3 regions of the Listeria marthii genome follow, and region 3 is predicted to be linked to each of the others. Evidence: predicted binding sites of a transcription regulator. Region 3 holds the regulator's gene; each other region holds the start of a gene.

Region 1 (10,269 bases), on a different contig from region 3:
GAACGCCAGCCCAGCGGAAATTATCGATTTCAAGTTTTGCCGCAACAAAAGTTTCTGTATTGGAATGAGGATCAACATTATCTTCTTGACGATAGCCTTTTAGTTCTTTGCCATCTACTTCACCAGGGCCGTACTGACCACGGACAAAGCTTTGATGAACTTCTTTTCCTTCAAAAACGCGTAAAGAACGAAGCGCGCGAACTTTTTCATGACGAATCTCGCGAGTTGATAAGTTAATCGGTGGTTCCATTGCGAGTAAAGACACGATTTGTAAGATATGGTTTTGAACCATGTCTCGAAGTGCGCCACTTTCATCGTAATAACGTCCACGATCTTCTACTCCTAGCACCTCTGTTAAAGTAACTTGGATATTATCGATATAACGATTGTTCCAAAGCGATTCAATGATCGAATTTGCAAATCGAATAACCGAGATATTTTGGATCATTTCTTTTCCTAAATAGTGGTCAATACGATAAATTTCATCTTCTTTAAATGCTTGACGAAGCGAATTGTTTAATTCTTCCGCACTAGCTAAATCATGTCCAAATGGTTTCTCGATAATTAAACGATGGAAACCGTCTGTGTCCACAAAGCCTTCAGATTTAATGCGACTTGCGATAGTTCCAAAGAAATTCGGCGCCATAGCAAGGTAGAAAAGGCGATTACCACCAAGTTCATATTTTGCATCAAGTTCATCCGACAAATCTTTTAACGTTACATAAGATTCTTTATTAGTCACATCATGAGATTGATAGTAGAAATGAGAAGCAAATGCATCCGCATCTTTTTCGGAACCATCAATGTCTTTGATAGACTCTTTTACTTTATCACGGAAGAAATCATTACTCCATTCACGACGCGCCGTACCAATAACAGCAAAATTGTCGCCAAGAGACCCCTTACTGTATAAATGATATAGCGAAGGGTAAAGTTTGCGATTTGCCAAATCTCCCGTACCGCCAAAAATAGTAATCAATGCTTTTTGTTCTAACTCATCTGTCATACGTCATTTACCCTCTTTCTTATTCTCTTAATGGCAAAAAATTAACTGCTAAGAAAAAGTTTTCTTAGTTTGAAAAGAACCCCACAAAAAAAGGCCTTATTAAATGAGCTATTAATTTTCCTCATTAGTCCATACTATTTTATCCATAATGAGGCATTTGTGCAACTGTTTGGTTCGAATATTTTTTTAATTTGACAGTTATTTCTGAATTATAAGGGTTTTTATTGGAAAAATGTTTATTTCCTGTTCGTTTAAGAATGTGATAAAATAAGACACGAACTGGGAAGGGAATGGAACAATAAATGGAACTTGTTTTTTTAGGAACTGGAGCAGGCGTACCGTCACGAGGCCGTAATGTCACATCCATCGCACTTTCAATGTTAAATGAACGAAATACAATTTGGCTATTTGATTGCGGAGAAGCAACACAACACCAAATCATGCGTAGTCAAATCAAATTAAGCAAACTAGAAAAAATATTTATTACCCACATGCATGGTGATCACATTTTTGGACTACCAGGCTTATTAAGTAGCCGCTCTTTTCAAGGAGGGGAATCTGATTTAACTATATACGGCCCAGCTGGAATAGCAGAATACATCGAAACTTCTTTAAGACTAAGCGGAACAAGACTCACCTACAAAATTATCTTTAACGAAATTGAACCTGGTTTGATTTTTGAAGATAAGATGTTTTCCGTTACAGCAGATGAGCTTGAACACGGCGTTCGTAGCTTCGGTTACCGCATTGTCGAAAAAGATAAACAAGGCGCGCTTCATGCAGAAAAATTAAAAGCAGATGGTGTTGAAGCCGGACCACTTTTTCAAAAGCTAAAAAATGGCGAAAGCGTCACGCTAGCTGACGGGCGAGTAATCGACGGAAAAAACTATATTGGCGAGCCTCAAAAAGGAAAGATTATTAGTATTTTCGGTGATACAAAAGAAACAGCGAACGAACTTGCATTAGCGCAAAACGCGGATATTCTAGTTCACGAAGCCACTTTTGAAGGTGACAAAGCGAAGATGGCAGGGGAATACATGCATTCAACAACACTTCAAGCTGCCACACTAGCTAAAAATGCCAATGTCCAAAAGCTAATTTTAACCCATATCAGCTCAAGATATGACCGCGATGCCAGCAAAGAGTTATTAATAGAAGCAAAATCTATTTTTGAAAATACTGAAATAGCGTACGATTTAGCTGTTTTCCAAGTAGGAGAGTGACGAAATGAACCCTTTTTTGAAAAATAAAACGGTATTAATTACTGGTGCTTCTAGTGGTCTTGGTGCAGAACTCACAAGACAAGTTGCTGCATCAGGCGCAAACGTTATTATCACAGCAAGAAGTACGGAAAAATTAATCGAATTACAAAAAGAAATAAGTGCCAATTTTTCTGTTGAAGCGGCCTATTTTACGCTCGATATGACAGATTTTGAGCAAGTAAAACAAGTCAGCGCCGAAATCAATGCGGCATATCAAATCGATGTATTAGTGAACTGTGCAGGTTTTGGCTTATTTGAAAATGCAGTAGATATCCCGTTTGAGACCATCGAAAAAATGTTTGATACGAACGTGTTAGGTTTGATTCAGTTAACGCAACTAATCTTACCGCAAATGCAAGCCCGCAAGTCTGGACATATCATTAATATAGCCTCTCAAGCAGCCAAAATTGCCACACCAAAATCAACGGTGTATTCAGCTACCAAATATGCAGTACTAGGTTTTTCCAACGCGCTTCGCTTGGAACTAATCCCCGATAAAATCAAAGTGACGACGATAAATCCAGGCCCGATTGCAACGAACTTTTTCGATGTCGCGGATAAATCAGGTAACTATTTGGAAACAGTCGGCAAATTAGTCTTAAAACCAGAGAAAGTAGCTAGGAAAACCGTACAAATTATGGGCACAAGACGCCGTGAAATCAATTTGCCTTTTGTAATGAATATCGCAACACGGCTTTATCAAGTCATGCCGCAAGTAATAGAATTCTTCGGAAAAGGCGCATTTTTAAAGAAATAATACAGGAGAAAATACCTTGTAAAAATGGGGTATTTTTTTCTTGTAATTAATTAAGTTAGCGTTTATAATTAGATAAGAACGCTTGTTCGTTTTTAAAGGAGATGCAGTTATGGATACGAGTAGGAAAATTATTCATATTGATATGGACGCTTTTTATGCATCTGTAGAACAACGCGATCATCCCGAGTTTCGCGGGAAGCCACTTATTATTGGTGGGGATCCTAATAAGCGCGGAGTTGTTTCAACCTGTTCTTATGAGGCACGCAAATATGGTGTACACTCAGCTATGCCTACTCGCCAAGCTGCCAAGCTTTGTCCGAATGGTATTTTTATTCACGGGAATATGGCGCATTATGTAGAAGTATCTAATCAAATCCGCGAAATCTTTTCCAGATATACGGATATTATTGAGCCACTTTCGTTAGATGAAGCCTATTTAGACGTGACCGAAAATAAAAAAGGAATGAAATCCGCCACACTCGTTGCACGTGATATCCAACAAACGATTTACCGCGAACTTGGACTAACTGCATCTGCTGGCGTATCATTTAATAAATTTATTGCGAAAATTGCCTCGGATTTCAAAAAACCTGCTGGCATTACCGTGGTTACTCCGGAAGAAGCAGAAGCCTTTTTAGAACAGATTCCAGTGACGAAATTTTATGGGGTAGGGAAAGTTACCGCAGAAAAGTTACACCGACTAGGGATTGAAACAGGGGCAGATTTGAAGAAGTGGAGTGAATGGGACCTTATTCGCGAATTGCATAAACATGGTTATCAGTTGTATCGTCATGTGCGCGGTCGTTCGAACAACATTGTGAATCCGCATCGTGATCGCAAATCTGTTGGCAAAGAAACGACTTTTGAATTTAATGTGCTCGATAATCGGATTTTAGAACAGAGTCTTATGAAATTTGCTAAGAAAGTAGAAGAGCGTCTCATTAAATTACAAAAACACGGCAAGACCGTGGTACTGAAATTGCGATACAGTGACTTTACAACAATTACCAAACGGCTTACTTTAAATGAATATACCAATGATGCCAATCAAATTTATCAAGCAGCAGCGTTACTTCTAAGAGAAAGTTACACTGGACAAGATAGCATTCGCTTGATTGGGCTTACTGTAACTAATTTAAAACCCGTTTACTTTGAAAATTTACGATTAGAAGGACTATAAAAAAAGCTAGCGCAACTTTTGCGCTAGCTTTTTTTATTTCATTTCTAGTAAACGTTCTTTAAGTTCTTGTTCCATTGTTACAAGTTCTTTTTCAGCAACGGCGCGTTTAGCACGGCCTTCTTGTTGGATTTTAAGCGTTTCTTGTAATGTTTCGATTAAGCTTGATTGAGTTTCTTTCAGCGTTTCGATATCCACAATACCTCTTTCGTTTTCACGCGCTGTTTCGATAGCATTTGTTTTTAGCATATCGGCGTTTCGTTTGAGAAGTTCGTTGGTTGTTTCGGAAACTTGGCGCTGAGCTGCAACGGCTTGTTGTTGACGAAGCAAGGTAAGCGCGATTGCTACTTGATTCTTCCAAAGTGGAATGGCTGTCATAATCGATGATTGGATTTTTTCAGCAAGTGCTTGGTTCGTATTTTGGATTAAACGAATTTGTGGCGCTTGTTGAATAGTGATTTGACGGCTTAAGCGTAAATCATATACCCGTTTATCAAGACGATCCGCAAATTGTGTTAAATCATTTACTTCTTGATAATCCATTTGGTCGCCAGTTTGTTCCGCTTTTTTACGAAGTTCTGGGAGCATTTTAGTATTAATTTCTTCTAATTTTAATTCTCCAGCAGCAATGTAAATGTTGAGTGCTTGGAAGTAATCTTTATTTTTATCATAAAGCTGTTCTAGGAAAGAGTTATCTTCCATTAAACGCTTTTTGGAATGTTCCAGTTTCAACGCGATGCGGTCAATTTGGGTACCAATTTTTTGATATTTAGAAGTAATTTCATTGATGGATTGTTTTACTCGGTGGAACATTTTGGTGAAGACATTTTTGTTGCGAGCCGCAAGTTCATCAGGATCCGCTTCTTGTAAACGATACATTAAATCACTAATGATATCGCCAATTGGGCCAACATCTTGCTTTTGTACATGTGCTAACATCGAGTGCGAGAAATCATGGAGTTTAGCTTGGGCCGGAGCTCCATATCCAAGAATCGCTGCCTGGTTTCCAGGTTCGATTTGTTTCGATAGTTCTAAAGCTTGTTTTTTATTTGTTTCTGTCAGCATATCGACTAGGCGAGGAGCTGCATCCGTTTCGTTATTCACGATGCTTGCAGCTGATTCGCCGTCTGATCCAAACGGGTTAGCAAGAAGATCATCTAACGTTTGGTTGAATTCTTTCTCAACTACTAAATCTTTTAATTCATTTGTTTCTTCACTTGGCTTGTTCTCGGTCATCTTTTGTACCCCTTTCGAATTTCTTTTTCTGTTTAGAAATGGAGTTTTTCGCTACTTCTAATTCAAAGTCAAGATTATTCACGTCTTGATTTAAAAGCGTAAATAAATCCTTTTCAATTACTCGACTTAAATCATTTAAAAGTGTACGTGTATCAGAAAGTGTTTGATAGATTTTTTTGTCTTTTACTGGCTGTTTTTCTAGGAAAGCATATTTTTCGGTTAGTTCCACCAAAGAATCAAGATGGGAGAAAAAGAAATCTTCTGCTTCATAGAAACGTTTTGGTTCATCTTTTACGATACCGTAAATTCTTTTTGTAAGTAAAAGCGTTTTGTTGCGCTCTTGGAAAGAATATAACGCTTTGTTTTGTGTCATAATTTTTTGAAGGCGGATAATTTTCACGCGAGCTTCTTCAAGGTTAGTGCGAATATATTTATATTCTTTCTTAGTTAATCCAGTTGCAATCATTTGCGCGCGGTCCCCAGCTTTAGATGAAAAGAAAAATAGGATAGCCGCAACAGCGATAACAATTGCTGCAATTACCAAGCCACTATGGATTAGTGAAGTGAGAATACCAGCCAAAATAATGACAAGGAAAATAGAACCTGTGAATGCTAATATCTTTTTAAAAACGGTCATTATACATCTTCTCCTTTAAGTACCTGTTTAAAAGGTCCGCTTTTCTTATAATATGTTCTTCTAAAAATAAAGATTAGTGGAAAGTAACCTACCATTTAAGTATATTTTGTATGCTAGCACTAGGCAAGTTGCAAGGTTTTTATATTTTAGAAATTGTCCTTTATTTGTTCTTATCATACCATATTTAGAAAATAGATGTTATCAGTCGTGCGATGTAAATTAAACTCGGACTTAGTTATGTTATAATGAAAAAAAACGAGGAGTAGGTGGCAGAAATGGACTCATTGGAGGAAAAAACGCTTCATACAGAAAAGATTTTTAGCGGAAATGTAATAGATTTGCAAGTAGATGATGTAGAGTTGCCAAACGGGGAAAAGAGTAAACGCGAAATCGTTAAACATCCCGGGGCTGTAGCAATTATTCCGTTTTCAGCAGATGGTGAAATGTATTTAGTAGAACAATTCCGAAAGCCACTCGAAAAAACGATTATCGAAATTCCAGCTGGTAAAATGGAGCTTGGAGAGGATCCGCTCGTGACGGCCAGACGGGAATTAGAAGAAGAAACTGGTTTTCAGTCCGATGATTTAACGTATCTCACTTCTTTTTATACATCGCCTGGATTTGCCAATGAACTTTTACATATTTATGTAGCGCGCGATCTCCGGAAAATGGAGCATCCGTTAGCACAAGATGCCGATGAATTTATTAATTTAGTCAAAGTAACACCAGAAGAAGCAGAACAATTAATAGAACAACAACTCATTCATGATGCTAAAACAATGTACGCGATGCAATACTGGAAAATGCAACTATTAATAGAAGAAAATGAATAAATCTTGTTCAACTGTATGAGATTGATTTATAGAAGACTATGAAAAATGACAAAGCGAAAAAAACAAGTGTGGGGTGTTGGTGATTTATTTGCGATTTCATTACTATTTGTAAATAGAGACCTTTTAGATTCGGGGGATTGGAAGTTTTTTTCCATGGCTTCCACAGAATTTCCAATTAATAAGTATATCAAACTGGATGAATTGAGGAGGGACGGTTTCATAAATGTTACTTCACGAGGTTCTGGAATTGTTGTAAGCTTAATGAATGCGTATTATTCTTTAGTGCCCTGAAATAGCTTTCATGATCCTAACTATCTAGATTCATTATTAATTTCAATAGATAAAAAACCAAATAAAGTTGTTCTAAAATAGGACGCAAGGTGCAAATAGAAGGTTACTTTATATTTTGAAGAAGGCTTTTTAATACTAGTGTATGAAAGCATAAACCTATTTATGATGGCTGCAGTTTAGAAAGACATTATATAGGACTAGATAATCAAGTTCATTTAAAGTTATAGCATTGTTGTGTCTTCATTATGTAAAACATTGTCAGAAGAGGTTGGAATGTGGTATTATTAATGTGAAAAGAGAGTCATGCGTGAACATGACCCTCAAGCGCAAGCCCATTTAAGGTGGCAGCTAGTTTAATTTATTATAAAAATAACCACTAAACCGTCCAAAGTTTATGAGTGGTTATTTTTTTTGTTATTTTGACTGTTTAATAACAACACTAAGGTTGCAAAAGCGACTGCAAAAGACAGGGCTTCATAAACGGTCATGGATTATCCTTTCCAGGAGTTCCTAACAAAAAATTCATAGGCATCATCCTTTCTTGTTGAAAGAACTAGCCACCACCACAAACTTGCTTACTTATCCATAATTATAGCATCTGAAATATGATTATTCTATGCAGAATAGGCTGGTTGTTGAAATTAGTAATATTAGGCTGAAACCTATATTTTCTAAGCATAAACACAGATGAAAAACAGTGATTTATCTACTTTTATAGATTTTGCTTGCTTATATCTGGAATTAAGTTTTTGGCTATGAAAAAGGGTTTAGTAGTTCTGGATTGACTACCTGGTCAAAAGGGCTTATACTCGAATTGACTAAGTGGTCAATTTGAGTGTGGAGGAGAGAACATGGAAGCAATTAAAGTGGAGTCGCTCACAAAAAATTATCATAAAAAGCGAGCAATTGAAAATGTGAATTTGTCTGTAAATGAAGGCGAACTATATGGTTTTATTGGCCCAAACGGTGCAGGGAAATCAACGACAATCAAAGTTTTATTGAATTTTATTTATGCTACGAGTGGGAGTGCAACGGTTCTCGGGAAAGACGTTGTGAAAGATTCAGCGGAAATTAAGAAAATGGTTGGTTATGTGCCGAGTGAGGTGCGTTATTATCCACAAATGACGGCAAATGATATTATCCACTATGCTGCCAAGTTCCACCATATTGAAAATGCGGCGCAAAAAATGAATAAGTATTATGAAATGTTTGCGATTGACCCGAAAAAACGCTTTGGAGAAATGTCGCTTGGAAATAAAAAGAAAGTGGCGATTGTTGCTGGACTTATTACCGAGCCAAAATTATTTATTTTGGATGAACCGACGAATGGGCTTGATCCTTTAATGCAACATTATTTATTCAAAGAAATGACTGAGCGAAATAAAGAGGGAATGACGATTTTTCTTTCTAGTCATAATTTGCGGGAAGTTCAAGAATATTGTACAAGGGCTGCTTTTATTCGAAATGGAAACATTATCGCAGTGGAAGATATCGCTAATCAACAAATGACAGGCAAAGTGATTGCGCTGAAAGGAACGAATTTGCCACTTGAAAAATTGACGAATGCAGGCGCACGAATTATCGAAAAGGAAGCGGGGAAAGCGCGGCTTATTTTTGATGAGGATATTAAGACGATTTTGCCATTGTTACAAGAAAAAGAAATTACGGATTTAACGATTACAAATCAGGAATTGGAAGATAAATTTATGACGCTATACGAAGGGGGAGAAATCAAGTGAACATTTTACACATTGAGTGGAAAACGCGGATAAAGAGTCTGGTTGTTTGGGCGGTTGTGGTGATTGTGATTTTAGGTGTGTTTATGGCTTTCTTCCCTAGTATGCAAAGTAGCGGGATGCAAGATTTAGTTAATACGAAAATGAATGCACTTCCGCAAGATATGATGAAAATTTTGCACATGGATTCGATGGCTGATTTAACGAATATTGATGCCTATTTTGCGTATGTTTTTCAGTATATTTTTATTGCGGCGTGTGTGTATGCGGCGTTGATTGGTGCGCAGGCGTTAATAAAAGAAGAAACGGATGGTACGATTGAATTTTTATATGCGCAGCCGATTACTCGGTCAAGTCTTGTTTTTTGGAAAATGATTGGTAATTTATTGTCGTTTGTAGCTTTTTGGGCAATTACATTTGTGGCTTCGGTGGCGCTTGTTCTTTTCTTAAAGCCGAGTGGGGTAGATAGCGGTAATTTAGTGATGGAGCTTGTGCGGGTATTTTCTAGTGAGTTACTGGTAGCTGCTGTATTTATGAGTGCTGGTTTTATGGTTTCGGCGGTGCTTCGTTCAGCTAAGCAAGCCTCTCCGGTCGCACTTGCCCTTGTGTTCTTAACGTATATTTTAGGAATTATGGCTGGTTTAAATGACAAGGTCGATTTCTTCAAATACTTTTCACCAATCAACTATGCGATTCCGTCTGAGATTATGGATAAAAGGATTATGGGAACGAACGCGCTGATTTCTTGTGGGGTGATTGTTGTGATGGTTGCAGCGACATTTGTTCTTTATAAGAAAAAGGATTTGAAAGTATGATGGATGAAAAACGATTAAAAATTTTAGAAGCTGCTATGGAAGAATTTACGGAAAAAGGATATCAGGCGGCTAGTACGAATAAAATTTGTGCGAAAGCTGGTGTTTCGAAAGGGCTGATTTTTCATTATTTTGGTTCTAAGGAAAAGCTTTATATTGCGGCGGTCAGTTATGCAGTTGATTTTGCGACAAATGAAGTTAGTTTGGAGGGGGAACATTGGAGCGACTTTGTGGAGATGGCAATTTGGTCGACGAAGATGAAACTGGATTTTAATCGCAAGTTTCCGGCGGTGTTTGGCTTAATTATGCAAGCTTATGGGAACCCGCCAGTAGAATTAAAAGGTAAGCTAGAGGGCTTTTTTGATAAGGCGATTGAGCGATCGGAAGCGCAAATGAATCAGGTTTTAAGTGAGATGAAGTTGAAGAAAGATGTGAATATGGATGCGGCGCGTAAAGTGATGGCGGCTCTTTTTAAGCATATTACGGAAACGAGTACTGTTTATTTGCAAAGTCATCCGAATG
Region 2 (10,269 bases), on a different contig from region 3:
CGTCATAATCATCACTGTTAATTTCTGATGTCTCGTATGAATAATATCAATTACTCTACTTTGAACATACAAAGAAATGAGCGTATAGAGCGCGAATGTCCAATCATACGCAAATCCTGCCACAATTATAATAACCCCATTTAGGAGCAAGAAATACTTTCCGAAAGAACGCCCTGTCTTAATTGTTATGTACATTGCTACGATATCTAGTCCGCCAGTAGAAATACCGAATTTCAAAGCCAAACCAATACCTACAGAAGCAATTAACGCCCCAAAAATCGCATTAAGCAAAATATCGTTGGACACTTGCACTTCTGGAATAACAATCAAGAAAAAAGACATAAAAGCAACTGTCAAAAAGCTGAAAACAGTAAAGGATTTCCCTACTTTTAACCAGCCTAAAATTGCCACTGGAATATTTAATAACAGAACAAGCAGCCCTGTCGAAATTGAAATATTCATTGAATCACGTAACATGTCTGAACCTAGTTGTGCAACCCCATTTAATCCAGCAGCATAAACTTGTGCTGGTATTAAAAAGAAGTTCATGCCAATTGCATTTAAAAGTGCTGCTATAATCGCAATGGCGGTTTTTTTAGCATATTCTCTATATACTATTTTTGAACTCATTTTCTTCTCTCCTTTTTTGGCCCTAACATAACATACCAACTTTCCAGAGAAAAGAGAAGTCTTTTTCATTATTTTTTTGATTTTTAGTCAAATAATGGATATCCCCCTGATAAATAGAAGCCCAGCGATACCGTAATCACTACAACAATAACAAAAATCATTAAAAACATGCCAGTTGGTTTTTGTTGTTTTCGATAACTAAGCAGCATCTCTACAACGCCAATCACAATAATGCCCATTAGAATTTTAAATATCGCTAGAATCCAACTTTGTTCCACGCTGTACTGCACCATCATAATTCCACTTAGTATAACGAGAATATAAAAAACTCGATTAATCATTTGTAACATCGTAAAGCTTTTTGCTGATTTAGAATAAATGAGTAAAGCTGTAACCGTCAATACAACAATGGCTACCCAAGAAATTAAATGAATATAACCCCACATACTATTTCCTTCTTCCTTTTTAAGATTTTCTCACTTGATTAGTTAACGTACCAATTTTATCGATAGTAATTTCAACAATATCCCCATCCTGTAGAAAAGTTGGCGGGTTCATCCCCTTACCTACACCACTTGGAGTTCCCGTAGCTATTATATCACCTGGAATTAGCATATGTCCTTTTGATAGATCCGAAATAATTCGAGCCAAGTTAAATATAAACTTATCTGTAGAGTCCGATTGCCTCACGTCACCATTTACTCTCGTCTCAATATGGAAAGTAAGTTCTTCGCCTAGATTATTTTCGAGTACATACGGACCAATCGGACAACTTGCATCAAGGCTTTTTCCAATATAAAATTGTTTATGTTTTTTCTGAAGGTCTCGAGCTGTAACATCATTTAAAATAGTAAAGCCAAAAATAGCAGATAACGCTTCTTTTTCGGATATATCTCTGACTTCTTTCCCTATAATAACTGCGAGTTCCCCTTCATAATCGAGTTGTTCGGTTATATTTTGATGAAGCTCAATCTGACCGTTGTGAGGTAATAAGCTGTTAGCACTCTTTGTAAATACAAGAACGTGCTCCGGAACATCTTCTTTACTTCCCATTTCCAATACATGATTATAATAATTTTTCCCGATAGCGATAATATTATTTGGCGGTGTAAAAGGAATTTGAATCTCCACATCAGCCAAATCAATATTTCCTTCGATCCCTTGTAATTCAGGAAGTGCTGGTTTTTCTTTGATAAAATCCAATAGAGTTGCTGGCGGATTTGAAAAAATTGTTTTTGCAGGGATAATTTTATTTTCAGATGTTAGCACGCCGTAATCAAAATGCTCCTGATACAGATAACTCAACCATTTCATTTAAAGACCTTCCTTTGTGTTTATTTGGCATATATGTTGTCCATCGAAGAAATATAGATATGCTTTAGTGACTTTTTTCCCGCTAATAGCTTGGATAGCTTCCGCGTAGAGTTTAATCTGAATTTGATATCGTTCTTTCATTACCTTTTCAGCAGCTTCCCAATCCGCGTATCGTCCTTCTATTTTGTCTGTTTTATAGTCAATTAAAATAATGGATTCTTCCTCTTCAATCATACTATCAACAACACCTTGAATGAGCACACGTTCGTCTATATCGGCTTGTTTATATAGTTCGGATACAGGAAGCAAATAACTGAACGGCACTTCTCGCTTCACTAAATCTTTTTTCTGTAGCACCGTTTTCCCTAAAGGCGATTCAAAGAAACCAATTATTTGTTGTACATTGATCGCTTTAAGTTGCGCCTCTGTTAAGATATCTTTTTCATACATTGTTTGTAAAAGTTGCGCTAAATCTTCCTCGGTTGGTTGACGCTCTAGCGAAACTGCTTGCATAAGAGTATGCATCGCTGTACCAATTTCTGTGGCAGATAGCTTATTTTGTTGCAAAAACTTAGGTCTATCTAGTGATACTTTTTGGAATTCTTTTAGTAAAGTGGTATCACTCCAGCTATCCTGCAATGAGAATTGTCGTTTAAGCTCTGTTACAGACTGCTTAGCACGAATTTCCGTGGCCGCCTCATTTGCATACTCATAGTTCATATATCGCTGAATTTCGTCCTTATAGGGGCTTTGAACAGGTACTGGTTGATGTTCTTTTATATTTTCCAACCAATTATCCGCTTCTGTTCGTTCTAAGTCATTTGCTAAAAACATTTCTTTCGTTTTGATTTCAATTTGAAGTTTCATATTTGTCGGAAGCGTATGAATCATTTCTTCACACAACAAATCTTTAAAACTTTCATGTCTAATAGTCGCGTTTCCTACCCAGTCCAAATAACACTTTGCTTTCGCTCTTGTTGCTGCTGGTAGAATAGTTTCTTTCTCTTTGGCTACTTGCAACCAGTTCTTACTTGTCTTTTCAAAATCTGGTACAGTAGCTGTCAGAATCAATTTTTCTTCCGCACGAGTAAGAGCAACGTATAAAACACGCATTTCTTCGGCAATCATTTCACGAGATTTTTTTTGTTTAATTGCCTGTTGCATGATAGTCGGATAAACAATCATTTTCTCGATATCTCGATAATTAGATGCAAAGCCGTAATCTTTGTCTAGCAGCGTTTTACTGTAAATATCGCGCATATTAAATTTCCTGCTTAATCCAGACACAATTACTACAGGAAACTCTAATCCTTTACTTGCATGGATAGTCATCATCCGAACGACATCTTCTTTTTCACCAAGTGTTTTTGCTGTACCCAGGTCGTCACCACGAACTTCCAAACGCTCGACAAAGCGGACGAAACGGAACAATCCACGGAAAGAAGTTTTTTCATATTGATTAGCGCGATCATATAGAGCTCGTAAATTAGCTTGACGTTGTTTACCACCAGGTAATCCACCAACAAATTCATAAAAATTCGTTTCTTGGTAGATTTGCCAAATTAATGATGTTAGATTTTCTCGGATAGATAATTCGCGCCAAGTGTTTAATTGCTGAATAAAGTCACTTATCTTATCGGCTGTTTCTGAAACGGTTATATCCTTATACGCTAATAATGCATCAAAGAAATAACCATTTTTCTTCGCCATGCGTACTTGTCCTAATTCTTCTTCATTTAAACCAATTATTGGCGATCGTAGCACAGCCGCTAACGGAATATCTTGATACGGATTGTCGATTACTTTCATAAGCGCAATCATCGTGGCTACTTCTGTCGTTTCAAAATAACCAGAATTATTATTAGCATAAAATGGAATATCTTGAACTTTCATCGCTTCTTCCATATCCGGAGCACTCGTCATCCCTCGCGCTAAAATAACTATATCTCGGTATTGAATAGGTCTGTTCTGCTTTAGTTTTTTATCATAAATGGGAAACTTATTATCTATCATTTCTCTAATTTTCGCGGCAATTGCGCGTGATTCTACTTGGTTTTTCTGCAATTCTTGTGGTGATAATTCATCTTCTGTTTCTTTTTCTTCTGATTTCATATCAATCAATAAAAGTTCCGTTGCCATTTCATTTGTTTCTGGAAAACTTGCGCCTAAAGTCAACTCTGCCGCTGTATCATAGTCAATTTCCGCAATATGCCTATCCATCAATTGATGGAAGATAAAATTAGTTGCATCTAACACTTCTTTTCTACTTCTGAAATTTTGCGACAAATCAATACGTATCCCAGAACCATTACCATCTTGCTGATATGCTTGATACTTCGTCATAAATAAAGTTGGCTCGGCTAAACGGAACCGGTAAATAGACTGCTTTACATCTCCAACCATAAATAAATTCCCTTGTTCTTCATCGGAATTAGTTACTAGGCGTAATATAGTTTCTTGAACCATATTAGTATCTTGGTATTCATCGATTAATACTTCTTTAAATTGCTTTTGATAACTATGGGCCACTTCCGACGCTTCATTGTCTTTTAATAAAATCTTTAACGCTAAGTGCTCTAAATCATTAAAATCCAGTACACCTCGTTGTTGTTTTTCTTCAAAGAAATTCTTGGCGAAGCTTTTTACTAGTTCACTCAAAGTTTGAATGTCTGGTTTCATTTTTTCTAAATCCGCTAAATAGTTGGCTTCCTCTCTCGAAAACCAGTCTATCGCGATATTTTTAATTTCTTTTTTGGCAGCCTCACGAAATTTTTTCGTTTCTTCAACATATGCTTCATCGTAATCACTTTTATTTTTGAGTGTTGGGATCCGTTTGAAATCGACGCTTCCAGTGGCTAACTTTAGATTCTCCCAGCTAGCCCAACTGACTTCTGATAGTGCATTGATTTGAGCTAAATCATTTTCTAAAGTAGGTAAATAAGGTGCTGGACCGCCATTTTCATTTGCATAGTCTATCGCATTCAACAAATAATTCTTAGCCTGATTAACTCTTAATTCAATATCTTCCTTAATGATTGGAAAATAGGATAATTCTGTAATTGAAGTTATTTCTTCGGTACTATAGAAGTCTACCATTGTTTCTAACCATGCATTTGGGTCTGGATTCGCTCTAGAGAAATCATAGAGTTTAGATATTAGCATGTGCACTTCTGCATCGGATCGATCTCCTGTGAAAGATTCTACCAAGTGAAAAAAAGCCTTATTATTTTCAACACTATATTCTTTTTCCAGCAATTCCTCCAAAACTTCATCTCGAATCATGCTACTTTCAATCGGTTCAATTAAGCGAAAACTTGGATCAATATCCGCTTCAAAATAATACTTTCGAATAATTTCTAAACAAAAGGAATGGAGCGTGGAAATAGAGGCATAGTTAAGTAAAGCCACTTGTCTTTTCAAATGGGCAGAATCTGGATTTTGCGCTAATGCTTCCTCTAGTCCTTTGCCTATCCTAAACTTCATTTCTGCAGCAGATGCATTTGTAAAGGTCACAATGAGTAACTCGTCTACATTTAAGTTCTCTGACTCATCTATTAACCTTTCAATGATTCTAGTAACTAAAACAGCTGTTTTCCCTGATCCCGCAGCAGCAGCTACAAGCACATTATTTCCTTTCGCTTGAATGGCTTTCCACTGATCATCCGTCCATAAAGAATCGTTTGGTTTCGTTGGTATATCTAAGCTCATGCTACTGCGTCCCTCCTTCAAGATCCATTTTTGTTAAAATTGTTTCTGACTTCTCATTTGTTAAATGTCTATATTGATTGCTTGTTAATGATGGGTCAAATCCACAAAAAGAACGGAAACTACAAAATTGGCAAGGTGTTCTTTCTTTTAGCTTGTAAGGATTAATCGCGACTGCACCATCAAGTATTTTATTGCCAGCTTCTTGGTATTTATGCCGCACAAATTGGCGCATTTTATCAAATTCTGCTTTTGTTGCCGTCCTTGACCTCGCACTTAAATCGCCATTTTGCTTTATTTCTGCTGGAATAATATTGGATGATTTTCCTTTTTCAAGCGTTGTATCCATTAATGACACAGCGACTGGATCTGATAAAATCAATCCCTTCATTTTGGAACCTTTTTGTAATTCTTTTGCGATAGCTTCATCACTTAGTTCCTTCTCCGCTTGCACATATTGATTGTGCATGTGGAAGTACAATACACCAGCTGGTTCCGCAGTTTTCCCAATCATTTTTTGAGCATTCGTTACTACAATGTCTAAATACGTAAGCATTTGTAGTGCTAAGCCATAATAGACCTCGGTAAGTGCCAAATCATGCGAACTAGATTTATAATCAATGATTCGTAGGAATGTTCGATCATCTTGTTCTGCCATATCAATTCTATCAATTCGGCCTTGTAAAAGAAGTTCACTGTCTGATTGTAACGGGATTTTTAGTGGTGGAATATCCCCTTTCAGACCAAAATCCACCTCTAATCCCACTGGACGAAATGCGCTACTTTTGGCTTGTTCATTTAAAACAGTAGTCGCTCTCGTTATAATTTGGAGTAACTTATATTGAATGTATTCCATTCGTTTAGAGCTTAGCAAAATCTCATGCTGAATCTTCGGCGCTAAAAATGTCATTGCTTGTTTCGCCATTTGTCGACATTCTTCCTCTGTTAAATTGCCCCAGTCTAAATTATTTCGTTTTAATTCAGCCGAGATCCACTCCATAGCCCCATGGAAAATCTCTCCCATGTCTACAGCTTGCAACTGAAAATGGCCTCGTTCTTCTAGTTTTAACCCGTATTGGGCAAAATGTTGGAATTCACAGCTGAAAAATTTCTCCATTCGAGAAACACTTGCATGGATAGTTTCTCCAAATAAATTCTTGGCTGTTATTTCTTGTAAAGGCTTTGTTTTATTTTCATAATATAAACTAGACAATACTTGTTTCGCCATTCTTGATTCTTTCGCATCTTCAAAATAGCTATTATAGGCATCCCACCATACATTAGATAGCGGATAACCTCGTTTATACATTTGTAATTGACTCGTCAATAATCCTAAAGTTGCTTGCTTGGAGCGAATGTAATTACTTTGTTCTTCATCGCTTAATAAACTCGGGTCTGTTAAATAAACCGATTCGTTTAATTCTTTAAACTGTCCTTTTATTTTTCTTAGATAATTTGACTCACTAAGAACTTTGCCTTCTTCATCAGCGGCTGGATAACTAAGAAATAACTTATCGCTTGGTAAACTAATGATCTTATAAGCTAATAAATCTTCTTCGCCAATATTATTTTTAGCAGATGGCTTTAAGTTACTATCTTCTGCACGTAAAGCATCTCGATCTTGATCCGACAGAATCCCCTTATCTTTTTGGCGAAGTGGCATAACACCATCATTCATTCCAATTGCAAAAATAACTTTCATATCTAGCAACTTTGCATTTTCCATATCAGCTAAAACTACTTGATCTAAGGAAGGTGGTAAAAGGGCAAATTCAAGTGCGTCTAAGCCAGTTGCAATAATTTCCGTAAAGCTAATTAAATCTAACGTTTCCTCCCCTAGAACTTCTACAAATTCATCCAAAAGGGCAGAAATAGAACTCCACGCTTGTTCATGTTCCCTAGCAAGTTCTAAATAACCTTGCTCTTCTGCTCGTTGTCTCCATGATTCCAATCGTTCTACAGCTTTTACTTGTTCTAAATAATGATAGAGAGCTAGCGCGAATTCCATCCCAGTATTTGCTTTTCGTAAATTATTTTCCAATGTTGAAAGAGGCGCTAGTATCATGTTTCTCATCTCGTTAATAATCGATTGCGTATGGATTTCCTCATCCGTTTGCGGCAATACATTGGTAGAGAGTCCCCGAATTTTCCGGTACACCCAATCGCCTTCTTTTTCCCATTTCCATTTATTTTGAATACCATTTTCTAATACATAGTTTTCCAAAATATCCGATTTACGTCGTAGAGCACTTGAATTTTCAGTGATATCAAAGAAAAATTCTGTTTTAACTGCTTGAAAAATAGGTTCATACTTCCAATTAAATAAAATTGCATCTAAGCTGGAACGAATAAACTCAATGAACGGGTGTTTAGCCATGGCTCTTTTTTTATCAATAAAGATTGGAATATCATATGATTCCATCACTGTTTCACATAAAATATCATAATCTCCAAGATTTCTTGTCAAAATGGCCATATCTCGGTATCTATATCCACTCAATGTAAGTTGTCTGATTTCGCGCGCTATCCCTTCGATTTCTGCACGTCTGTTATTTGCTTGATGAATTTTTAAATTGCTCGGCTCTCCTTTGAAAGCCATAAATTTATTATGCCCCCAAGCATTTGCTAGAAACTCTAATGAGTCTGTTTTTGCTCGTTTGTTTGCTAAGAAAAATTTATCTTGCTCTACTTGAATTCCGCTTAATTTAGCCAAATCTAATAAAGCATAGTAAGCGTCTGTACTTGCTTTAAACATACTGTATTCATCTAAACCATGTTGGATTTCAGGAACATTTAAAGTTAGCGAAACTGTCACTTTATCACATTTTCGCATTAATTCACCAATGACTGTGAGTTCTTGTTTTGAAAAAGAAGTAAAGCCATCAATTACTATTTCAGTCTGATTTAGATAATCGCTTTCTACAATTTTCTCTGCAAGCAATCTCAAATAGTCTTCATTTTCGAGAAATTTATCCGCTAAAAGTTGTTCATACTTTTGATAAATCAACGAAATATCATGGACTTTACTGTTCACACTTGTGGATAGATTGGTAGCACTGTTAACCATATCTTCTATAGAAACTTCTTCTTGTTTCATTTCTTTAAATAAATTTGCTAACTCCGAATAAAAACCCTTTCTAGAAGTAGCTTTAGAAAAAATCTTTAACTCGTCTTTTTGATCGAGGGCAGCTTTTCGGACCACCATTTCGATTCCTGTTTGACTTAGAAAAGTCTTAGATAATCCTCCTGTTTCCTGAAGGATTTTCCATGCCAAACGGCTAAAGCTAAATATTTGTGTCCCAAGCATACCAGCTAAATTTTCTTTATTTAAAAAGCTCGTCTCCATCTGAAAGGTCATTTGATCTGGAACGATAAAGATGTATGTCTTGGAATTTTGTTTGATTTTCGTTCCAACTTCATCCATTAAATGAGTTGTTTTACCAGTTCCTGCTCTACCAGCAACTATTTGAAGTGTCATACCCTCACCACCGAACATATGTTTTTATTTAGTTTACCATATTTGAGCAATCTGTCCAGAACTTTTTTCGAGACTTTTTTTGCTTGAAAATCTATAAAACAGCTCAAAAAAACTAAGATAGCTCTCACTATCTTAGTTTTTCATATATTCTACTCAAAAGCCAGCATTTCCTGTTGAATTTTATTCATTTTTTCTGTTAGATGCATAAACTCAGCTTTGTTCCTATTATCGAGAGCTTTATCAATTTCAGCTCTAAGTTGTTCTAATTTTCTCTCTTCTAGGAGCATCGTCAGGAAGCATTCAATAAAAACGTTTGTTAATTCTTTTTCTCCTTTAAGGACACCCACCTGATTCATCAATGAATTAGAAAAATCACGCATTTCCACGACTACCACTCCTTCACCCATATTTATTACAATCTTGAAAAATTGTAATATGCCAAGAAAAAACAGAAAACAGCTTGAAAATACAACTTTACGGAAATCTAATGACTTGTAAATTCCCATGTGCTATAATGACACAAAATAACTCATATCTTACTTTGGCGCTTAGTCGTTATTTGGAATTCTTGCGCATTAGGCAATAATTCTAGGTTTCTTCTTAGACATAAATACAAACATAGAGGAGTTGAATGAAATGAAAAAAGAACAAATCAGTACTCAGTTTTATGAAGTAAACCCGCACACAATGATTATTTTTCCGAAAAAATCTGGAAGTATAGTCTATTCAGAAATTTATGAAGTTGATTCTCATTATACTTCTAAATTTACCCCGTTTGAGCTAATTAAAACCAGCTGTAACTTTTTCGGATCAAGCTATGAGGGTCGTAAGGAGGGCACCAAACATTTAATAGGTGTAACTCACAAGCCACCTATTATTATTGATCCTGTTACTTCCACGTATGTATTTCCAACTGTAGCACCAAGTTCAGTAGACTGTATTTGGATTTTCCCGCAACATATTAAAGACTATCATGCAATTGGATTTAACCACACTTTAATCACATTTTCTAATATGGAAACTTTTGAAATTGATATGTCTTTAGCATCTTTTAATAATCAGATTGCTAGAACCTCCATGTTACATATGAAATTTTCTCAAAAAATGCGTATGATGGAGAGTAACTTTCCTTCAATGAATAT
Region 3 (10,269 bases):
CTAATCTTCCTAATTGTTGGTGACCTGCGTAAGAAGCCGCTTCTGAAGCAACACCTTCCATTAAGTCGCCATCTCCACATAATGCATAAGTATAATGGTCTACCACAGGGAAACCATCTTTATTATATTTTGCTTCCAAATGTCTTTCTGCCATAGCCATACCAACTGCCATCGCGATACCTTGACCAAGCGGGCCAGTAGTTGCATCTACGCCATCAGTATAACGATATTCCGGGTGACCTGGAGTTTTACTTTCCCATTGACGGAAGTTTTTAAGATCTTCTAATTCTAATTTAAATCCACTTAAATGTAATAAACTATATAAAAGCATCGAACCATGTCCTGCAGAAAGTACAAAACGGTCTCGATTGAACCAATGTGAATTCTTAGGATTTGTTTTTAAAACACGCGACCAGAGCGCATAAGCCATTGGTGCGGCTCCCATTGGTAATCCTGGATGACCAGAATTTGCTTTTTGAATTGCGTCCATTGATAAAGTACGAATTGTATTGACTGCTAAACTATCTGTGTTATCGAACAAATGAAACATCCTCTCTTCAATATAATTTTAACTACTTTTAATAATAAGCCTAAAAAACAATTTACACAACTAATAATTGCTTTAAATTGCTTAATTGATTGGTATTTTTGTTCATTTGCTCGAAAATGTTTATTTGGTATTAATTATTGGTTCTTATTTTTTCTGAGTTGTTTTACTTTGTGCGGTGTTACATCTTTTCCATTCGGGTCAATAATTGTCGTATTCTCAATCGTACCTTTCATATGGGTACGAAATGATTTTATATACTCTTTGCGTAATTTATCTTGCTCTACTTTTTCTGCGGCAGTTAAAGTTCCCGCTTTTTTCTTTTTAGAAAGTTCATTGATACGATCTATTTTAGCTTTTTCTAGCATAATACTTCATCCTTTTCTTCAAAATTATAAAAAATAAGAAAGCAGCAAAAAACGCTACTTTCTACTATTATATCATAAATGGCCACTAAATCGACCTTACTGGTTTGCTAATTGAATCGTGCTGTCACTCTTTAACAACTTTGTTTTGTGGACTGGAATTACAACAGAATCCCCAGCTTCTACATGACCATCCGAAAGATTATTTTCTTTTTCTACCCAGGAAACGAAGTCCGCTTTAGCCATATCACTCTTACCTGCGTATTTGTCTGCTATCGCCCATAATGAGTCACCTTCATTTACATTTACTTCTGAATAGTCTTTTCCCCCGCCAACTACTGTACACATTAAAATAATCCCCAGAACGATGCAAGTAAGTACAAATATAATAGAAACATAAAATTTATCCCAAATTAATTTCAAAGTCATTAATAATCCCTCCAAAAAGAATGTATGTTCGCTTTTCTATATTATAGAACAACTGTTCGCACTTGTCAATAAAAAAACGAACCTTTGTTTGCATATTGGGTTTTCTTTTGCTATACTTGAATTATAAAATAACCATTAATTCAATGAGGTGAAACCATGAAAATATCTAAACGCCAACAAGATATATATGAATTTATTAAATCAGAAGTAAAAGAAAAAGGTTATCCACCTTCCGTACGGGAAATTGGTGAAGCTGTTGGTCTCGCTTCCAGCTCAACTGTTCATGGACATTTAGCTCGCCTTGAAGGTAAAGGCCTAATTAGACGTGACCCAACAAAGCCTCGTGCGATTGAAATATTATCTTTAGAAGATGAAGCGGAAACGCCTAATGTAGTAAATATTCCTATTATCGGTAAGGTTACAGCCGGAATGCCTATTACCGCGGTTGAAAACATTGACGAATACTTCCCACTACCAGAATACATGGCAGCTGGTGAAACCAATGTCTTTATGTTAGAAATCGACGGTGAAAGTATGATTAACGCCGGAATTCTCGATGGCGACAAAGTAATCGTTAGACAACAAAGTTCTGCAATAAACGGCGAAATCGTGGTTGCAATGACCGACGAAAACGAAGCAACCTGTAAACGTTTCTATAAAGAAGCGAATCATTTTAGATTACAACCTGAGAATGATGCGCTAGAACCTATCCTTTTAAATAACGTAACTATTCTTGGTAAAGTAATCGGGCTTTATAGAGATATTCGCTAATTTCATTGATTAGAACAGGTGGGTGTTAGCTTGATTTATTTTGAAACCGAACGACTTATTGCAAGAGATTATATCGCAAGTGATTACCTTCCTTTTAGTCAACTGAACGCAGATAAAGAAGTGATGAAATACTTCCCAGCTCTATTAACTACAAAAGAAAGCGACGCACTGCTAGATAGAAATCAAAAAGAACTAACTTCACTCGGATACGGCCTTTTTGCAATCGAAGAAAAATCTACTGGAGAATTCATTGGATTTACTGGATTTCATGAGGCTACTTTCGAAGCAGATTTTACACCTTGTATCGAAATTGGTTGGCGTTTAAAAAAGACAGTGTGGAATCAAGGCTATGCTACAGAAGCTGCACTAGGCGCAATTGCATATGCTAACGAGCACACCTCGATTGAGGAAATATATAGTTTCACAGCAACATTAAATAAGCCTTCAGAACAAGTAATGAAAAAAATCGCCTTAACTAAAATAGCTACTTTCAATCATCCAGCCTTAGTAAATGGAGATCCACTTTGACCACATGTTCTTTATAAGGCATAAAAAATCCCTGTACAATTGGTGTACAGGGATTTTTTAGTTCCAAATTAACAAGGAAATATAGAGACCCACAAGCGTAATAAATAATACTGGTATCGTTATTACAATGCCAATTTTAAAGTAGGAACCCCAGCTTATCTTTATACCTTTCTGAGCCAACACATGTAACCAAAGTAAAGTTGCAAGTGACCCAATTGGTGTTATTTTCGGCCCCAAGTCAGATCCGATAACATTGGCGTATACCAATGCTTCTTTCATCACTCCAGTAAACGAAGTATGATCAATCGCTAGCGCATTTATCATCACAGTAGGCAAGTTATTCATGACAGAAGATAGTATCGCAGCAATAAAGCCCATTCCAATCGTACCAGCAAATAGGCCGAAATTAGCGACATAAGAAATAACTTCTGCTAATAATTTGGTGATTCCTGCATTTTGCAGACCATACACCACCACATACATCCCCACGGAGAAAAATACAATATTCCAAGGCGCCCCTTTTATAATAGAACGAGTTGATACTGAATGACTCTTAGCTCCAACTAACAAAAAGATTAAAGCGACTAATAAAGCAATAAACGATACAGGAATAGCTAAAAAACTGCTCAAAAAATAGCCGGCTACGAGGATAACAAGTATCCCCCACGAAATACGGAACATTTTCTTATCTTTAAGCGCAGAGGCTGGCTCTCGAATCTCGCTTGCATCATATTTTCTAGGCAATGCTTTGCGAAAATATAGGTATAAAACACCAATGCTCGCCACCAAGGAAAACACTGTTGGAATCCACATAATGAGCGCATACTGCGAAAAACTAATTCCAAAGAAATCAGCCGAAACAATGTTAACTAAATTACTGACTACAAGTGGCAATGACGTGGTATCCGCAATAAATCCACCAGCAATAATAAACGGAAACACCTTTCTCTCATCAAAGTTTAGCGCCCGTACCATCGCTAAAACAATCGGCGTCAAAATCAATGCCGCCCCGTCATTAGCAAAAAGCGCCGCAACCAAAGCACCCAAAATCGAAATCAGCACAAACATCAACAAACCGTTTCCTTTTGCCAATCTTGCCATGTGCAGGGCCGCCCACTCGAAAAATCCAATTTCATCTAAAATAAGCGAAATAATAATAATGGCAATAAACGCGAGTGTGGCATTCCAAACTATCCCTGTGACCGTTGCTACATCTGACAAAGTAACCACGCCAAATAACAAAGCAAGTAACGCCCCACCACAAGCTGACCAGCCAATTGACAAGTTTTTCGGCTGCCAAATAACAAATAAAAGTGTTACTGCAAAAACTAAAATAGCTAAAGTAATTTGCATTTCTTCCTCTTTCCCTTCTTTTACTTAGACATTTTTAAATATATGCCTCTATCAACTAAACATCAACTATTTGATTTCCGATTCCGCACAAAAAAACTCGTTTCCCCCGATGAGGAAACGAGCTTTTGACTATTAATAGATTTCAAGATATTGTTCGCGTTCCCATGGATGAACCGCCGTACGGAACATATCGCACTCGATTGTTTTTGCTTCAATAAAGTGTTCGAAAATGTGTTCACCTAAACCTTCTTTAATAATATCGTCTTTTTCAAGTTCGATTAAAGCATGGCCTAAGCTTTCTGGAAGATCATAAATGCCAGTTGCTTCACGTTCTTCTTCGTTCATGCCGTAAATGTTACGGTCAACTGGTGCTGGAGGAGTTAATTCATCTTTAATTCCAGATAAACCAGCTTTTAGTAGTACAGCCATTGCTAAATATGGATTAGCGGATGGATCCACACTACGTAATTCCAGACGAGTGCTTAGTCCGCGGGAGCTTGGAACACGTACAAGCGGGCTACGGTTTTTACCTGACCACGCGATGTAACATGGTGCTTCATATCCAGGAACTAAACGTTTGAACGAATTGATTGTTGGGTTTGTAACAGCTGTATATCCACGAGCATGTTTTAACATTCCCGCTAAGAAATGGTATGCTGTTTGACTTAATTCAAGTTCACCATTTTCATCGTAGAAAGCATTGCCTTCTTCATTAAATAGAGACATATTGAAATGCATTCCAGAACCATTAACACCAAATAGTGGTTTTGGCATAAATGTCGCATGCAGACCATGTTTACGAGCGATTGTTTTAACAACTAACTTAAATGTTTGAATGCTATCACACGCTGTAACGGCATCTTCGTATTTAAAGTCAATTTCGTGTTGACCTGGTGCTACTTCATGGTGAGATGCTTCAATTTCAAAGCCCATTTCTTCTAGTTCAAGCACGATATCACGGCGACAGTTTTCGCCTAAGTCAGTTGGTGCTAAATCGAAGTAACCACCACTATCATTTAATTCTAATGTCGGACGACGATTTTCATCTAATTTGAATAGGAAGAATTCTGGTTCAGGTCCTAAGTTGAACTCTGTAAATCCTAGCTCTTCCATTTCTTTAAGTACACGTTTTAAATTAGCGCGTGGGTCACCTGCAAATGGTGTCATATCAGGATTAAAAATGTCACAAATCATTCTTGCAACTTTTCCTTTTTCAGCTGTCCAAGGGAATACCACCCAAGTGTCTAAGTCTGGGAATAAATACATATCCGACTCTTCAATACGTACAAAGCCTTCAATGGAGGAACCATCAAACATGATTTTGTTATCTAGTGCTTTCTTTAGTTGGCTAACAGGAATTTCCACATTCTTAATTATTCCTAAAATATCCGTGAACTGTAAACGAATAAATTTTACATTTTGTTCATCTGCAAAGCGGAAAATGTCTTCTTTTGTATATTTTGCCATAATCTAAATTCCTCCTAAATAATCTAATTATATTAACTTCTAAATAAAGTAAATACCTCTTCTTGTCTTTTTAAAACCTTGGTAATTGTTGTTTCCCTGTCGCATCTTGCTTCACAAAGCGACCTGCTTGCTGCATTTCTTTTCTAAGTATTTTGCGTACATCATCATCTGTTAAAGGTTCTTTTGATTCTTTTTGTTGCATTTGGTACATTTTCTTAATTCCCGCAATATTCAGACCATCATTCAAATAATCTTTTATCTCTAGCAGAACATCAATGTCTTGAAGTGAGTACAAACGGTGATTTCCTTGATTACGTGCTGGATGGATTAATCCTTGGTCTTCATAGTAGCGAATTTGTCTAGCGGTGAGATCAGTTAGCTTCATTACAGGCCCAATTGGAAACAGCGGCATTGATCTCCGGATTTCCTTTTCACTCACGACAACTCCTCCTCAAAACATAATTATTTTTTTGATGATAGTAGCATTATAATGTACGTCAGATGTTTTGTCAAATTTATGTAAGATAATCTAACATCAATAACAATCCCTTCTATACCAGGCTTTTCGACATAAAAAAACCGTGACTAATGAAAGCACGGTAAAAAATTTAAAATTATTTTTTGAATATTAATGTTACTTGTTTATAATGTTTTTTCGATTGCCCGAGTGACTGCGATTTTGATATGTTCGTACGTCAAACCACCTTGTACATAGAGTTGATAAGGCTCTCTAATCGGACCATCTGCTGTTAGTTCTAAGCTTGCACCTTGAATAAATGTCCCAGCTGCCATTATCACGTCATCTTCGTAGCCTGGCATATAAGCCCCAATTGGTAAAACGTGGGCATTTACCGGGGAAGCTGCTTGGATAGCTTGAGCAAAAGCGACCATTTTCTCTTTATCATGGAAGGAAACGCTTTGGATTAAATCTGTCCGTGGTGCGTCCCAAACTGGATCAGCTTCTACACCAAATTCAGCTAACATCGCAGCCGTGAAACGTGCCCCCTTGATTGCTTGAGCAGTTACATGCGGCGCCAAAAAGAAACCTTGGTACATTTCTAATAAACTGTAGAGCGATGCGCCTGCTTCCCTGCCTATTCCAGGAGTAGTCAGGCGGTAACCGCATAAATCAACTAGCGCTTCTGTCCCTGCAATGTAGCCACCTGTTTTCGCTAAACCGCCACCAGGATTTTTGATCAAAGAGCCCGCGATGATATCAGCCCCAAATTCTGTAGGCTCCAAATATTCCGCGAATTCTCCGTAACAATTGTCGACAAAAACGATTACTTTTGGATTGATATTTTTTACAAAAGCAATCATTTCTTTTATTTTTTCGATTGTGAAGGAAGGTCTGTCGGCATAACCACGCGAACGCTGAATGCCGATCATTTTTGTCTTCGGTGTCATTTTTTCAGCAACAGCCGGAAAATCCACGTCTCCATTTACTTGTAAAGGCACAGAATTATAGCCAATATGAAAATCTTTCAAAGAACCTTGGCCTTGGCTCCGCATTCCAACAATTTCTTCTAATGTATCGTAAGGTTGCCCTGTAATATAAAGTAATTCATCTTCAGGGCGCAGAATCCCAAATAACACCGTAGAAATAGCATGCGTTCCCGAAATGATTTGCGGACGTACAAGAGCTGCTTCTGTTTTAAACACACTCGCATAAACACGCTCTAATGTATCTCTTCCTTCATCATCATAACCGTATCCTGTCGACGGGTGAAAATGAAAATCACTTACTTTGTTTTCTTGAAAAGCGTCTAATACTTTCGCTTGATTAAATTCCGCAATTTCGTCTGTTTCCTTTTGCAAGTCGGCAATTTGTGCTTCTACTTTTTTTCTTAATGCTTGAATATCAGTCATTGCTGGACTCCTTCCTCGGCTTATATCCTTCAATATAGTAACTTTGCTTACTCTCGATGTATTCTAATTTCGTTACCCAAGCCTGTTGTTTGATTTGCGCTAACTCTTTTCCTTTTTCTTCTGAAAGTTCCATCGTAAAGAACATCCAATTTTTTTCGATTAATTCTATCATTCGCTGTTTGATTATTTCTGGAGCCACTGAATCTAAGGCCGTAATGAGTAAATGTTCTGGTTGATCTGGCACAAAAGAAGCTGGCGCCTGATCCATTTTATTGTATATCACCAAGGTTGGCAGATGATTCATTTCCAGCTCTTCCAGTAAAGAAACGACGGTTGTTTCGTGCTGCAAGTAGTCAGGATTCGAGGCATCAACAACGTGAATCAATACATCGACATTCGCGGTTTCTTCTAGTGTAGAACGAAATGCAGCAATGAGCGTTGTTGGTAAATCTTGGATAAAACCTACTGTATCGGTTAAAAGTGCTTGGAATCCGCCAGAAAATCGGATTTTTCGCGTTGTTGGATCTAGGGTGGCAAATAGCTTATCTTCTTGTAACGTTGTTTCGTTAGTTAGGCAGTTGAAAATAGTTGATTTTCCCGCATTCGTATAACCAATTAACCCAAAACGAAAGACCGATTGCGTGTTTCTGCGTTCAATGATTCGTTTACGATGCTGTTCCACATGCGTTAATTGTGCTTTAATATCATGCATTTTTTCACGGATATGCCGTTTGTCCATTTCTAATTTTGATTCACCAGGACCTCTTGACCCGATACCTCCACCAAGTTTTGAGAGTGAAGCGCCTTGCCCGCTAAGCCGTGGTAAAAGATATTTATACTGCGCGTATGCGACTTGTAATTTTCCTTCTTTGGATTTTGCTCGCATCGCAAATATATCCAAAATTAATTGTGTTCGGTCAATAATTCGCGCTTCGACTGCCGCTGAAATATTACGCACTTGTGTGGCGCTGAGCTCGCTGTTGAAAATAACGACATCCGCCTCATGCATTTCTACTAGTGCAGCAAGTTCTTCCAGTTTCCCAGAGCCAATGAACGACGCTTGGTTTACGCGTTCTAACTTTTGAATTAATTCATCGGCCACTTCGCCGTTTGCAGTTTTCGCTAAGCTATGCAATTCATTCATTGAATTCCAAAACGCTTCTTCTGTTTTATTTGGTAAAATGACACCTACAAGTATTATTTTTTCACGTTCCACAAGCATTTCTCCCTTTTTCAGACAAGACTAATCGTAGCATATTTTACGCATAAAAAAAAGACATGAAACATCGCAAAAAAGCGAGTTCCTTGTCTTTTAAGTAAGTTACTTATTCCGCATCAGGATTTAAAGCGACATTCTTTTGCGGGGAGAAAGTTGAAATTGCGTGTTTAAATACAAGTTGTTGTTTTCCTTCGACATCTAGTAGTACGGTAAAATTGTCAAAACTTACAACACGTCCTCTTAACTGAAAACCGTTTGTTAAAAATACAGTTGCAAGAATTTTCTCCTTACGCAATTGATTTAAGTAATAGTCCTGTAATCCTTGTCCACCTTGTTTCATAATTTCCCTCTCCAATCTCTATCTTATACTAAAAAATTTCCCAAACCCCAATGAAGTTCCATTGTGCAATTGGTTGGCTAATTTCAAATACCCTTTATTTCTTACTACCAAACAGAAAAGCGCTATTTAGCTGATAAAAAGGTCGTGACTTTGTTCATCGCTTCGGCTTCAGTGGTGCTAGTACCTGCTTGAATCCAGTCAATGTCCATTCTATTTCTAAACCACGTTAACTGCCTTTTCGCGAAATGCCGCGAGTTTTTTTGAATCAATTCTTTCGCTTCTTCTAGTGTACTATTTCCTTCAAAATAGGGAAATAACTCTTTGTAGCCGATGCCGCGAACTGCTGGAACATCAACTAAATTTTGATCAAAAAGTTTTTTTGCTTCTGTTACTAATCCTTGTTCAAACATAAGCTCCACACGTTGATTAATGCGCTCATAGAGTAGTTCTCTATCTAAATCGAGTCCTAGGAAAAGTGGTTTATAGGTAGCATTTAGTTCGTTATGAACTTGATATTCCGAGAAAGGTTTTCCTGTTAGATGCATTACTTCTAATGCTCTAATCACTCGACGCTTATTATTTTCATGAATCTGCGCCGCACTTTCTGGATCTTGTTGTTCGAGCATTTGCCATAAAACTGTTTTGTCTAATCGTTCTAATTCTGCTCTGTAAGTCTTATCTTCGCTTGAGTTCCCAAAACCATAATCATAAAAAACAGATTGAATATAAAGGCCGGTTCCACCAACAATAATTGGCATTTTGCCAGCACGGTGTATTTCTTCTATCCACTTTCTCGTTTCTGATTGGAATTTTGCTGCGGTGAAAGGCACAGAGGGATTCGTCACATCAATAAGATAATGTTTGATACCATCCATCTCTTCTGGTGTGATTTTCGCCGTACCGATATCTAAGCCCTGGTAAACTTGCATAGAGTCACCACTAATGATTTCTCCATTCAATTTTTTCGCTAGTTCAATACTTAAACTTGTCTTGCCGACAGCTGTTGGGCCAACGATGACGATGACAGGAATCTTGCTCAAAAAAAAACCTCCTTTTCGCCTGTAATCAATGTACCATGAAAAAGGTTTCTTGAAAATAGCGAAAATGACTTTTTTCATAAAAAAGCGCAAATCCTTGGAAGATGTGCGCTCTTTTTCGATTACTGTTATCTATCGTGCCAATCAGCCGGTTTTCTAGCATCGTTAATTTGGATATTTAATTCTTCTATATAAGTTTGTTTTACGTCGTCGCTCCAGTGGAATTGTTTCGCCATTTCGTCGACCACCGCATCTTTCCATTCAAGCAAGTACGGCATGTCGAACAGCAGATATCCGGTGCGGCGCAACAAGAAATCGATTGGTGTTGTCACTGCTTCGTGTTG

The links. The regulator LexA, encoded in region 3, represses DNA repair genes until DNA is damaged. The targets are predictions, from matches to a motif close to CGAACATATGTTCG.
Positions count from the first base shown of each region.
Region 1: dinB (DNA polymerase IV) is a predicted target of LexA. The motif match lies at 3,101-3,114, and genes of this name have one in related genera.
Region 2: addB (helicase-exonuclease AddAB subunit AddB) is a predicted target of LexA. The motif match lies at 9,139-9,152, and genes of this name have one in related genera.

Region 1 covers NZ_JAASWB010000001.1:182,016-192,284, reverse strand. The annotation lists gene zwf (glucose-6-phosphate dehydrogenase) at 1-1,006, opposite strand, end outside; gene rnz (ribonuclease Z) at 1,309-2,229, shown strand; gene HCJ55_RS00980 (SDR family NAD(P)-dependent oxidoreductase) at 2,234-3,025, shown strand; gene dinB (DNA polymerase IV) at 3,135-4,205, shown strand; gene HCJ55_RS00970 (toxic anion resistance protein) at 4,239-5,438, opposite strand; gene HCJ55_RS00965 (5-bromo-4-chloroindolyl phosphate hydrolysis family protein) at 5,416-6,075, opposite strand; gene HCJ55_RS00960 (NUDIX hydrolase) at 6,351-6,908, shown strand; gene HCJ55_RS00955 (hypothetical protein) at 6,954-7,199, shown strand; gene timA (macrodiolide ABC transporter ATP-binding protein TimA) at 8,051-8,938, shown strand; gene timB (macrodiolide ABC transporter permease TimB) at 8,935-9,750, shown strand; gene timR (macrodiolide transporter TimAB transcriptional regulator TimA) at 9,750-10,269, shown strand, end outside.
Region 2 covers NZ_JAASWB010000001.1:469,563-479,831, forward strand. The annotation lists gene HCJ55_RS02410 (YitT family protein) at 1-630, opposite strand, end outside; gene HCJ55_RS02415 (YisL family protein) at 714-1,076, opposite strand; gene HCJ55_RS02420 (fumarylacetoacetate hydrolase family protein) at 1,096-1,944, opposite strand; gene addA (helicase-exonuclease AddAB subunit AddA) at 1,945-5,652, opposite strand; gene addB (helicase-exonuclease AddAB subunit AddB) at 5,654-9,127, opposite strand; gene HCJ55_RS02435 (IDEAL domain-containing protein) at 9,277-9,633, opposite strand; gene HCJ55_RS02440 (competence protein ComK) at 9,764-10,269, shown strand, end outside.
Region 3 covers NZ_JAASWB010000003.1:403,982-414,250, forward strand. The annotation lists gene tkt (transketolase) at 1-541, opposite strand, end outside; gene HCJ55_RS07360 (DUF896 domain-containing protein) at 685-915, opposite strand; gene yneA (cell division suppressor protein YneA) at 1,012-1,341, opposite strand; gene lexA (transcriptional repressor LexA) at 1,498-2,112, shown strand; gene HCJ55_RS07375 (GNAT family N-acetyltransferase) at 2,143-2,640, shown strand; gene HCJ55_RS07380 (arsenic transporter) at 2,698-3,993, opposite strand; gene glnA (type I glutamate--ammonia ligase) at 4,126-5,460, opposite strand; gene HCJ55_RS07390 (MerR family transcriptional regulator) at 5,531-5,899, opposite strand; gene HCJ55_RS07395 (methionine gamma-lyase family protein) at 6,103-7,329, opposite strand; gene hflX (GTPase HflX) at 7,322-8,545, opposite strand; gene hfq (RNA chaperone Hfq) at 8,655-8,888, opposite strand; gene miaA (tRNA (adenosine(37)-N6)-dimethylallyltransferase MiaA) at 9,011-9,928, opposite strand; gene HCJ55_RS07415 (glycerol-3-phosphate dehydrogenase/oxidase) at 10,054-10,269, opposite strand, start outside.